DNA from 4 places in the Paenibacillus sp. EKM10P genome. Region 2 is predicted to be linked to each of the others. Evidence: predicted binding sites of a transcription regulator. Region 2 holds the regulator's gene; each other region holds the start of a gene.

Region 1 (3,202 bases), on a different contig from region 2:
AGAGACGAATGAGGCTGGAGAATTTACGTTGGACGTGCTGGAAGGAACATACACATTGTCCATCGCAGCCGAAAATTACTATAGTGACAGTATTTCCGTTACGGCTCCTCCAAACGGCAGTGTAGAAGCGAATGTCACGTTGAAGCCTTTCATCGGTTTTCAAGGAGGCATCGCCTATGATGACGGTACAGGAGAAAATGCCAGAGCCTTTAACGCGGCAGGCAATTCATGGGCAGTGAGAATGACACCTGAGTCGGAAGTGGCACAGGTGACAGGAGCATCACTGTTGTTCTGGAACTCTGCTTTCCCGAATCCGGGAGGAACAGCATTCCAATATTCTGTCTATGACGCCTCCGGTGCAGCAGGAGCACCTGGACGTCTATTGGCTGGTCCATTCGACGGAACAGCTGTACGGGATGAGACACAATGGACGACGGTACAGCTTCCAGAGCCGGTGACGGTTCAAGGCGATTTCTATATTGTATATACACAGTCTGCGGTAGGCACACAGTCGCCGGGCCTTGCTACAGATGAAAACAGCCCCAATGCGCTTCGTAGCTGGCAAGGTGTAAGCGGCACATGGAGCCAATCCCCTGAAGAGGAAGGGAACTACATGATCCGGGCGATCGTCAGATATCCGGTCAACGCTCCAACGATTACAACTCCTACGAAGGCAACGTATACGCAGGAGGATACGATTACCGTAACAGGAACTTCTCCGGCAGAAGGGGCTGATATTCAGCTCTTTAACGGCAAAGAGTTGGCTGGCACAACGAAAGTGAAGGATCGTCAGTTCAGTTTGGCGGTCGATCTTCAGCCAGGTGCTAATCCGCTAAGTGTTCAAGCAGCGGTATACGGCAAAGTAACGGATCGTTCCGAGCCGGTGGTTGTAACGCTCGATCAGACTAAACCGGGTCTGATCCTGACTTCGCCTGGTGAGGGAGCACGTACGAACGCAGGTGTGGTCAGTGTAACCGGTACGGTGTATGACGAGTTCCTCAGTGAATTGACGATTAACGGCGAGCCTGCTGAATTCGGAAGCGACGGCAGCTTTAACAAACGTTTGCTTATCAACGAAGGTGAAAACCAAATTACGGTAACGGCCAAAGATCTTGCCGAAAACGAAACGAGTGTTACACGCTCGGTGTATGTCGATACAGCGCTGCCGAAACTTGAAAATATTAGTCCTGCTGAGGATGTACGTATCACTCCAGGGCAGCCGGTACGGGTATCTTTTGACAGTGCATCTGGTTTGGAGGCATCCTTCCATGTGGAGTTGCCCTTTAACCTGTCCACTTTGGCCCGTAATGAAATTCCATTAAATGAAACTTCATCAGGTCACTATGAAGGTATTTATCTCACTTCATCTTCTCTGAACCTGGAAGGCGGAGTCATCGTGATCCGGGTAAGGGATGCAGCGGGGAATGAAGTGGAAACGGAGGCGCCGGGAAGATTGTATGTAACCCATGGTGGAGGAGAGGGCCCTGGTCCGAATCCACCTACATCGAATGAAAAGCCGGTAGCTATTATCCAGGCGAATGACTCAGCCAAGAAGAACAAAAATGTACAATTTAACGCCAAAGCCTCCCGTGATGCAGATGGTGAGATCGTCAGCTACAGTTGGAATTTTGGCGATGGCGATACGGCGGTTGGTTCGAAAGTGAAGCATAAATTCACCACAGCCGGAACGTATACCGTGGAGCTAACAGTGACGGATAATGACGGCGCAAACGGTAAGGCAGTGCACACCATCACGATCCGTTAACAGCAAGTAAGAGCAGGGGATAGAAGATTTTTTAGAATGCAATGCAGGCCCACAGCAAGCCACTGTTAATAGAGGCTGCTGTGGGCCTTTTTGAATTTGTCCAACAGTTCAGGAAGCGATACAATGAATAGTACTCTATAAAGTGAATCGTTTCACAATAATATTTTTTAGCAGGAGAGGATCATATGATTCATTTGGAAAAAGAAAGCGGACGTATCCGTCTTGTACTCGATGCCTATTTTATGGGAGAAGATATCGTTGTGCTCATATCAGGCGGTGATCAGCCTCACTTGGGGACGATTACAGCAGGGGCTAGGCTTGAGCCGATTCAAACCGTGCAATTGCAAAATCACAAGGAATTTTATATTACTGAAGAAATTGCAGTTCGCTTGCGTAAAGAGTTTGCGGGTAACTTCGCCATTTGCTGCGGGACGCATTTGGATCATGCAACCAAGGACGAAATCCGAATGTTGACAGACATGGCTATACAAATGGGAAAAGAGCTCATTGAAGAACTTAATCAAGTACGCTTGTAGGGACCTTTTTAAGTGAACTCCTGAAAGAGTAGATTGCGATAGGGATATTTACTAAAGGGATACTTAAAGAGCAATGCAAATCCATTATCCTCAATGTCTACAGATTTTAGCGCAGAGGATGGAATTAAACTACGGATCATTACCTGAACTGCACGCTGGTCTTGCCTGTAGATCGCTTTGGCTAAGGCAGAAGCAAAGCATTCATTGCGTGCCAATTCGCGATACAGCGGAAAAACGGCTTTGGCAATGGCGCGATGAACCTTCGGTTCAAATGTAAACTGCACCATCCCGGGTGGAATCGTCGTACCGTTCGTATAATAAAGCATTGGTGGCTGAGCTAAAAAGGAAACAAAGTAGCCGATCCCATTCGTGCCTAAGCCTTGCTTGGCGGCAAATGGCGCTACTGAGCAGAGAAGGGATTTCATCCGATCCAAATTACCCTGAACGACAGCTCGTGACCATTGGACGGCAAAAGCACGTCGGGTCGCAATAGCTTTGTAAAATGGCAGCATGGCGGCGGATATTTTCCGAAGTGTCTCTGCATGTAAACGTTGGTGAGGCGAGCCCTTTCTGCGGGATGTTCCACGATATAACATAGCTCCGTCCTCCTTGGCAGGATGCTCTCATGGAGCGCAATTTATCTGTAATAGGTACAATACTGTATGCCCGGTTATCTCAAAAAGTGCTAAGATGCTATGCTGCTACTTTTTAACGTTCTAATTTGAAAAATTGAAATAAGTACTGTCCTGATTTGTAAGATTGTGGTACCCTAGAACTTATATATTGTTATTATAATTATTGGAGTTGAATTAAACAGATGAGTGACTTGTACAAGGAGCCTCGATCTTCCGATCCCTTTCAGGAGCCGAACGATTATAACGCCCCATTTAACCAGCCCCCA
Region 2 (3,202 bases):
CCATTTTTTGAAAAGGAACCCACACCATTATATTTTCATTCTGTGCGTTTTTTCCTTGAACTACCCAATATATCTGATCCCACACAGACTTCCATGTCTGAGTCGTGCTAACCAGACCACCTGATTGCTTGGCCTTCATGATAGCGGCATTTTTCTCAGCCACCTGGTCTTGAGTAACATACGAATAATACCAGAAAATGCTGACCAGGATCAGTATTACGGCCAAAATGGCGACCGCTATCCATTTCTTCTTATTTTTCAAACCTGTGCTTCCTCTCTAAGGGGATGTGACACCTAAATTAGCGCGACAGCAGCCCTTCAAAGGCGGCTTGTGCCTCATGTTTGATACGTTCCTCGTCCATCGTCAGGCATTCGCCATTTTTCACAACCTGACGGCCGTCTACCCACACATGAGCCACGTCTTTGGCACTTGCAGAGTATACGGCATGAGAAATAAGATCTGTACGCGGCAAGAAATGGGCCTGATCCAGATCTAGCGCGATAAAGTCAGCCTTATTGCCTGCTGCCAGCGCTCCTACCTCTTTTAAACCAATCGACTTTGCACCATACTCTGTTGCCAGACGTAGTGCTTCATTTGCAGGAACTGCCGTTGGGTCGCCAGATACTCCCTTGTGAATGAGTGCCGCCAGACGCATTTCCTCGAACATATCCAGGTTATTATTGCTGGCAGGACCATCTGTTCCGAGTGAAACAGTAACTCCTGCACGCAGCAATTCAGGCACTCTAGCTACACCACTTGCCAGCTTCAAGTTGCTGCCTGGATTATGCGATACCGCCACACCTCGTTCCGCTAACAAAGCTATTTCTTCGTCGTTCAAGTGAACGCCGTGGGCAACAAGTGAAGGACGGGAGAAAAAGCCAAGCTTATCTAAGTGTGCAACTGGACGCAAGCCGTAGTCGCGTACGTTTTGTTCAACTTCGGCGATCGTCTCGGACATGTGCGTATGCAATGGTAAATCGAGATCATGTGCTGCTTGAACAAATTTCTCAATAAACGCAGGCGGGCATGTGTATGGGGCATGAGGAGACATCATTGTTGTGATACGTCCGTCTGCTTTTCCATGCCAGTTACGCGCAAAAGTCACGGCCTCAGCTAGCTTGATCCGTTGTTCTTCTTCTGAACAGAGTCCAATGGCTCCACGCATCAAGCTTGCACGAATGCCCGACTCTTCAGCTACACGAGCCACCTCATCCATATGATCGTACATATCCAGGAAAGTCGTGGTTCCACCTTTCAGCATTTCCAGCACTGACAAAGAAGTTCCCCAGTACACATCCGTAGATGTAAACTTGGCTTCCATAGGCCACATTTTTTCCTGAAGCCACACTTGAAGTGCCAAATCATCTCCATACCCTCGCAGCAGAGACATCGCCGCATGACCATGAGTATTGATCAGACCAGGTAAAAACAATAACCCCTTGCCGTCGATTGCTTCTGTCTCTTCCTCACCCGCAGGCAAAGTCTCGCCAATGTAAGTAATACGGCTATCCTCCACAATCATAAAACCATGGATTACCCCAGCCTCGGGTCCATTCACGGCAAACGAGCCGTTTTTAATCATCCATTTATTCACTGTCATATTGTGCTTCTTCCTTTCCGTCCTCCAGATAATAAGCGAGGCTAAGCAAATCAGTTGTAAAGTCTGTGGCATGTATCCGAATGTTAGCCGGTGCCTTGAGAATGATAGGTGCAAAGTTCAAAATCGCTCCAATTCCACTCTCAATCAGCCTATCAGCTACGTGCTGTGCCTCAAAATCAGGTACAGTAATAATCCCGATTCGTATATTTTTTTCTTTCACAGTCGCTTCCAGTTCATCCATCGGCTGTACGACCAAAGTATTGATTCTGGTCCCAACCTTATCCGGGAACGCATCAAAAACCGCCACAATCTTCATATTGTCTTTTAAATAAGCATTATAGTTCGATAGGGCTTGACCCAGATTACCTGCTCCGACCAATACTACATTAATTTGCTGGTCGATTTTCAGGATATGGCGTATTTTCTCGATTAGATAAGAAACATCGTAACCGATGCCCTTCCGACCAAAATCGCCAAAATAGGCAAGATCTTTACGAATTTGGGCCGGATTCAAATCTAACCTCTGTCCCAGCTCTTGAGAAGAGACCGTAGCCACCTCCCGTTTGTGCAGTGCATTCAGATAACGTAAATATACGGGTAATCTCCGTACGACAGCCTCTGAAATTTTATCTGATTTCATACTTGCTCCCCCTAATTGTAACGGACTTTAAGTGTCCGTCCGTTGTGCCTCTGTCTCCGGGGCGGATTGGAGCCATTCAGCGATGCGGGGCACCATTTGCTCCGATGGCATATGCTCCATTTTTGGTCCCGGTAACGAGTACAAAAAGTGCTTTCCATAATAGGATTCGATCACACGCGTATCGTAAACGATGACGACTCCGTGGTCGCTCGCTGTACGTACCAATCGCCCAAATCCCTGTTTGAAGCGAATAACTGCTTGTGGTACAGACAGCTTCATAAATGGATTCTTCTTCTGCTGCTGGAGCAACTCGCTTTTAGCCTCCAGTAACGGGTGGTTGGGCGGTTGAAACGGCAAGCGAACGATAGCCAGACAAGTCAAAGCTTTCCCTGGAATATCGACGCCTTCCCAGAAGCTACTGGTTCCCAGCAATACAGAAGCTTTCGCTTCCTGAAAACGGCGGGTTAGCTTGCTGCGACTCCCACTGTCCACACCTTGTCCTAACACGGTAATATCGCTGGACGCTAACGCCTCTTTGAGCGGCTCATACACTTGCCGGAGCATCCGATAGGAAGTAAACAGAACGAGCATTCTCCCCCGCGTCGCCTGGGCAGTCGCTCCTAGAGAGCTAACGAGCATCTCTACAAAATGTGCATCTCCTACACTGCCCTTCACACTCGGAAAATCTCGCGGAATGACCAGCAACACCTGATCCCTATAATTAAAGGGTGATGGGAGCTGTGACGTCATTAATCGTCCTTGATCTGCGGCCTCCTGCAAACCGAGTTGATCGGTCATGTACTGAAACGATTTATCTACCGATAAAGTAGCAGATGTCAGAATAATACTTCTTTTTTTGTCAAAAAACATTTCTTTCAACTGGCGGCTCACATCGACGGGCACCGCATAAAATTGCAATGATTTACTACGGAATTGTCCACTCGCTTCAAGCCAATATACG
Region 3 (3,202 bases), 160 kb from region 2:
GAAGGAAGGTTGGTGTTGTAAATATCACCGATTGCGCCATGTGTGGAAGGTGCATTTACAATGATACGTCCTGTTTGCAAACGGTCTGCGAAGCGAGCAATAACATCCTCATCTTGCGAATGGATAGCTGACGAGTGACCCATACCGCCGAACTCTACGACTTCAGCAGCACGTTGGATACCTTGCTCTGCATTTTTTACTTTGTAGCAAGCCAATACCGGACTCAATTTTTCCGCAGATAATGGGAATTTGGTTCCTACTCCTTCAATTTCAGCGACCAAAATTTTGGTTCCTGCCGGTACTGTAATACCGCTCATTTCAGCGATTTTTACAGCAGACTGGCCGACAATGGCCGGGTTCACTGCACATTTTTCTACATTCATAGCTCCTTGAGTGAGCTTAGCTGCCTCTTCTTTATTTACAAAGTAGCAACCATTAGCAATCATCAATTTCTTCACTTGCTCGAAGATAGGCTCTTCAATAATTACAGCTTGTTCCGAAGCACAAATCATACCGTTATCAAAAGATTTAGAAAGGATAAGGTCGTTCACGGCCTGTTTGATATCGGCTGTTTTCTCAATAAAGCAAGGTACGTTACCAGGACCTACGCCAAGTGCAGGTTTACCACAGCTATAAGCTGCCTTAACCATGCCTGATCCACCAGTTGCCAAAATCAACGCTACATCAGAGTGGTTCATCAGTACATTTGTTTTATCCATCGAAGGTGCTTCAATCCATTGAATACAATCCGCTGGAGCACCATGTTTAACAGCTGCTTCAAGCAAGACGCGGGCTGCTTCCGCACTACACGATTGAGCAGATGGATGGAAGCCGAAAATGATTGGGTTACGTGTTTTAATGGCAATTAACGCTTTGAACATCGTAGTCGAAGTTGGGTTTGTTACTGGAGTAATCCCCATGATAATACCGACTGGTTCAGCTATCTTTTGAAAACTATCAAAGTCATTGTCTTCAATGACACCGACGGTTTTCTCATTTTTGATGCTATGGTAGACATATTCTGTTGCAAACATGTTTTTGGTGATTTTGTCCTCGTACACACCGCGTCCTGTTTCTTCAACAGCCAACTTCGCGAGGTGCATGTGCTTATCCATCCCTGCGAGTGCCATAGCTTGTACGATTTCGTCCATCTGCTCCTGATTCATACTCATGAAAGCTTGCTGTGCCCGGTTCGCCCGGTCAATCAGCGTTTGAATATACTGCTCTGCGCTTTGCTCTTTTTGGATAACCTCGTTTTTAACAGCCATTTCCCTCATCCTCCTGTTATCTCGTGTACTATCTCTTGTTCACGCACTGATCGTAACACAGCTTTCTAAGATATTTTGTGATTTTTTTCACAATCTATTTAAAATTTTATTTTATGAAGTGAATTAAATCACAAAGTTTGGAATTCTGCCACTTTTACCCCCTCATCTTGCCCCAAAAACGCATTGCACAGGTATATAATGAATTTGAATTGATCAAGTTGCAGATAAAATAACATAGGATACAAAGGGGAAATGGACGATGAGAAACCCTACAAATGTAATGGAAGCCCGCGGCAACACCTGTTGCTTCTCGGAGGCCAGCTTCAACCGGCTGCAAGTGATGATGAAAGATCGAGTTATGCCAGAAAGTTCGCATCTGTTCTGGGAAGGAGATACAGCGGATAAGCTGTTTTATATTAAGCGCGGACGCGTAAAAGTGACCAAAACTACGGATGAGGGTAAGGAACTTATTCTATATATGTATCAAAGCGGCGATCTTGTTGGTCAAGCTGATCCTTTCTTCGGCACTAAGCATTCCTTTTCTGCTGAGGTTCTGGAGGACAGTGATATTGGCGTAATCGATCATACAGATTTGGAGTTGCTTATTTGTCAGCATTGTGATTTTGCGATTGACTTTATGAAATGGATGGGATCGCATCACCGCATTACCCAGACCAAGTTCCGCGATTTGATGATGTACGGCAAGCCTGGCGCTCTATGTTCCACACTCATCCGACTATGCAACACCTATGGTGAGCCTCACGGCGACTATATTCTGATTCATAAAAAGATTACTCATACTGACTTATCAAATATGATCGGTGCTACCCGGGAAAGTGTAAATCGGATGCTCAGTGATCTGCGTAAGAAAAATGCAGTCGAATACGATAATGGTATGATTGTTGTCAAGGATTTGGAAATGCTGCAAGGTGTATGTCATTGTGAATTGTGCCCACGTGAGATTTGCCGGATATAATAAATTTTTTTAATGTAAAAGGGAGTGCTGTAAGCCATTATTAGCTTATAACACTCCCTAATTTTATTCCACTCCCCATTTTTTAGAGAACGGACGGGACAGTAACAAAGCACATAACTCGACCTTCTTCTGCCTACCCACTTTAAAACTGCAAACATAGATAACTTAAATTTCCCATCTCATAGCTTCTATGGATGACCTTAGCTTTGTTTGCAGGGTCGCCACTACCCATTGCAATAAACAACGGTACAAAGTGTTCTGCTCTAGGTACAGCCTGACGAGCATACGGCGCTTCGCTTTCATAGTGATCTAAAGCTTCTATATCTCCGCTTTGCACTTTTTCGATAATCCAGTCATCAAAATCAATTGCCCAACGTTCCGTTTTCGTTTCTCCCCATTTGACAATACGCAGATTATGGACAGTCACGCCACTGCCAATGACCAGAATATCTTGTTCTCCCAACTCACGCAGCACTTCACCAATGGCAAATTGTGCTTTGGGCGAGAGGTACGGATTTACGGAAATCTGAACTACCGGAATGTCTGCCTCAGGATACATACGATGCAACAATGTCCAGGAACCATGATCCAGTCCTCTCACATGATCAGTTTGTACCTCGATGCCGTTTTGTTCATATAACTTTTTCAACTTATTAGCTAGTTCAACAGAACCATGTGCTGGATATTTCACTTCGTACAGTTCCGGTGGGAAACCTCCAAAATCATAAATTGTATCGTATATGTCATCCATTGAACTAATCGTTAACATTTGTGTCTCCCAGTGAGCTGTAAAGATAACAATCGCCTTAGGATGAATGCTTTTCCCCAACTGATCTAAAAATGCAGTATAGTCCGTCTGTTCAATAGCAAGCATAGGTGATCCGTGTGCTAAAAATAAAGATGGTATCATTAAAATCTCCTTATCGTATACAGTTTATTTTATTCATATAGTAACTTT
Region 4 (3,202 bases), on a different contig from region 2:
CACCTGTTTGATGAAGGATATCTTCTGGCGTTATGACCGGGGTAATTTCATTCGCTGTTTCAAAGTCAGGATTCCATAAGCCGGATTGTGTAAGTATGCTCCGACAATGTTCTTTTTCTTCCACAGAAAAATCAGGGTGATAGTGGGTAAATGCATCGTCCCACGAGTGCGGAATGCCTGAAAGCACAGATTTGGGATACTTGCGGTGATAACGGCTCACGGTTTTAATGAAATGAGGCAGCACCAAAAAGTCAGCGTCACAGAAAATGATGTATAGCCCTTTTGCTCGGCGCAGTCCCAAATTTCGAACGGCAGATCGACCGCGTTGTTCAGGGTGTGACACATAGATAAGAGGATAGGATGCTTTGAAGCCTTCGACCATTTCTTTCGTTCCGTCTGTAGAACCATCATCAGCTACAATGACTTCGAATAGTTGCTTCGGGTAGGTTTGTGATTCAAATGAAGCGAGTGTGAGCAACAGCTGCTGGGCGCGATTATAGGTTGGAATGATGACGCTGTAGCGGATAGCCAATGTGATCTCCCCCCCACCATTCTAATTAGACAACCTTTGAACGAGATAAATAATAACAATGTATTCAAGGATTTTAGCCTGGTCTAGTCAAACAACCCACAAAGTTCGAAACAGGCTTGGTCCTTTGCGGATGTTAATGTGGGAGTGCTGTATTTTTTGCTGATTTGCAGATATGTTTCAGTGGTGTGATGTATATGTCATGGTAGCATTATGCATAAGGATGTAAAGTAGAAGGGACACAAACAAACATGAGATGAAATGGGCATGTTTATGGTAAACTATATGGAGTTATAGAAGACCTGAAAGAGGAGTACTATATGACACAATTTGTATATAAGCAAATTATTGACGATCTTAAAATGAAAATTTTCGCTGGAAAGTTTGCAGATATGAGATTGCCAGATGAACGTAGTCTTAGTGAGACTTACCAGGTTAGTCGTAGTTCCATTAAACGTGCTCTGACTAAAATGGAGAGTGTCGGAATTATTTTCAAAAAACAAGGTTCCGGGACATTTATTAATCCCTTATACATAAGAAATGAATCTATCTTTAACTACGAGGGCTCTAATCTAGGAGTTACTGATAATTTTCAAATGCATGGCAAAAAGCCAAAAATCAAAGTATTGAGTTTTGAGGTCATTCCACCGACAGAAGAACTACAGCGCGATTTGTTCTTGGACACTCATGATTTTGTTTATAAAATCGTTCGCTTGCGTCTGTTTGATGATGATCCATTTATGATCGAAACGGGCTATATCCCCATTAAAATTGTCCAGGATTTAAATCAGACCATTATTGAGGGTTCCATTTTTAATTATTTGGAGGACTCGCGGAACCTGGCCGTCACCAAATCCTTTTTATCTATTTTTGCAGAACCGTCTGAAGAGAATGATCAAAAGCTGCTGCAATTGAAAGAAAATGAACCCGTAGGCATTATGGAGGGTGTTTTCTTTTTGGATAACGGTACCCCATTTGAATTTTCGCATATGCGATTTCACTACAAATATTTGAAATTTAATACCTTTGTATCGGTACACTAATGAAAAGACTCGAGAATTCTCCGGTCTTTTTTTTATAGTTTTGAAAAAGGATTAGAGTCTGCAAACTCTTCATTTATCACAAATTTTATTGGTTTATCCTGCTATATATTTTAATGTAAGAGCTTTTTTACTGTCTTTTTAATTTATATTTCATAGTATGTTCAAAATTTCACAAAATTGGACCGTATCACTTGTGAAAAAGGTTGAATTAATTCAGTGTAGCGTTATGATGTACATGTAGATGAAATTTCCGGAAATAAATTACAAACAAAATTACTAGGGAGTGGACACCATGGCTTTATCACCCGTGTTAGAAGATTACTCGTCTAAAACATATTTGGAAAAACTTGATGCATACTGGCGTGCAACGAACTACATTTCAGTAGGTCAGCTTTATTTAAAAGACAATCCTTTGTTGAGAGAACCTTTGAAAGATTCGGATGTAAAGGTTAAGCCTATTGGACACTGGGGCACGATTCCAGGCCAAAACTTTATTTATGCTCATCTTAATCGTGTTATTAATAAATATGATTTGAACATGCTTTACATTGAAGGTCCTGGTCACGGCGGCCAAGTGATGGTTTCAAATTCATATCTTGATGGAAGCTACACCGAAATTTATCCGCAAATCACGCAGGATATCCCAGGTATGAAGAAACTGTTCAAACAATTTTCATTCCCTGGCGGTATTGCTTCACATGCTGCGCCTGAAACCCCTGGATCTATCCATGAAGGCGGGGAGCTGGGCTATTCCCTTTCTCATGGTGTAGGTGCTATTTTAGATAATCCGAATCTGATCTCGGCTGTTGTTATTGGGGATGGTGAAGCTGAAACGGGTCCATTGGCCGCTTCGTGGTTCTCTAACCGATTTATCAATCCAATCACGGATGGCGCAGTGCTGCCGATCTTACATTTAAATGGCTTCAAAATTAGTAACCCAACGATTATGTCTCGCCAATCAAAAGAAGAGTTAACCTCGTTCTTTAAAGGTTTGGGTTGGGAACCATTCTTTGTTGAAGGTGAAGATCCTGATCACATGCACCCAGAAATGGCGAAAGTATTGGATACTGCCATCGAAAAGATTGAAGCTATTCAAAAGAATGCGCGTGAAAATAATGACCTTACTCGTCCGGCGTGGCCAGTGCTTATCTTCCGTTCCCCTAAAGGCTGGACAGGTCCAAAGGAATGGGACGGCGTGCCGAATACAAATTCGTTCCGTGCCCACCAGGTTCCAATTCCGGTCGATCAAAAAAATATGCAGCACGCACCTGCTTTATTAGAATGGCTGAATAGCTATAGACCAGAGGAATTGTTCGATGAAAACGGTCGGTTAAAAGCTGAGATTGCTGAAATTTTACCTACTGGCGATAAACGAATGGGAATGAATCCTGTTGCGAATGCAGGTAAACTTATTAAAGATTTGAAATTGCCTGATTTCCGTAACTATGCGCTGGATAACTCCACGCCTGGTAAAGTGATTGCGCAAGATATGTCGGTTTTGGGCAAATACGTTAAAGATGTGGTTGTTTTAAATGAAGAGAATCGTAATTTCAGAATCTTCGGGCCTGATGAAACGATGTCTAATCGCTTGGCACCTGTTTTTGAAGTAACCAAACGCCAATGGATGGAT

The links. Region 2 encodes Rex, which represses fermentation and respiration genes when NADH is low (regulators of the CRP and FNR family bind a similar motif). Its sites were predicted from a motif close to TTGTGAAATATTTCACAA; they were not measured.
Region 1: the regulator Rex is predicted to act here: its motif matches at 1,906-1,923, upstream of lpdD (prenylated flavin chaperone LpdD).
Region 3: the regulator Rex is predicted to act here: its motif matches at 1,344-1,361, upstream of adhE (bifunctional acetaldehyde-CoA/alcohol dehydrogenase).
Region 4: the regulator Rex is predicted to act here: its motif matches at 1,730-1,747, upstream of HFE01_RS16525 (phosphoketolase family protein).

The regions. Positions count from the first base shown of each region.
Region 1 covers NZ_JAALET010000008.1:159,315-162,516, forward strand. Annotated here, with positions in the region: gene HFE01_RS18445 (S8 family serine peptidase) at 1-1,765, shown strand, start outside; gene lpdD (prenylated flavin chaperone LpdD) at 1,951-2,301, shown strand; gene HFE01_RS18455 (hypothetical protein) at 2,310-2,897, opposite strand; gene HFE01_RS18460 (DUF4190 domain-containing protein) at 3,119-3,202, shown strand, end outside.
Region 2 covers NZ_JAALET010000002.1:568,857-572,058, forward strand. Annotated here, with positions in the region: gene HFE01_RS07955 (cell wall elongation regulator TseB-like domain-containing protein) at 1-262, opposite strand, end outside; gene HFE01_RS07960 (amidohydrolase) at 300-1,601, opposite strand; gene HFE01_RS07965 (redox-sensing transcriptional repressor Rex) at 1,588-2,241, opposite strand; gene dinG (ATP-dependent DNA helicase DinG) at 2,269-3,202, opposite strand, start outside.
Region 3 covers NZ_JAALET010000002.1:728,242-731,443, forward strand. Annotated here, with positions in the region: gene adhE (bifunctional acetaldehyde-CoA/alcohol dehydrogenase) at 1-1,268, opposite strand, end outside; gene HFE01_RS08795 (Crp/Fnr family transcriptional regulator) at 1,528-2,244, shown strand; gene HFE01_RS08800 (dioxygenase family protein) at 2,387-3,154, opposite strand.
Region 4 covers NZ_JAALET010000006.1:175,219-178,420, reverse strand. Annotated here, with positions in the region: gene HFE01_RS16535 (glycosyltransferase) at 1-532, opposite strand, end outside; gene HFE01_RS16530 (GntR family transcriptional regulator) at 850-1,572, shown strand; gene HFE01_RS16525 (phosphoketolase family protein) at 1,865-3,202, shown strand, end outside.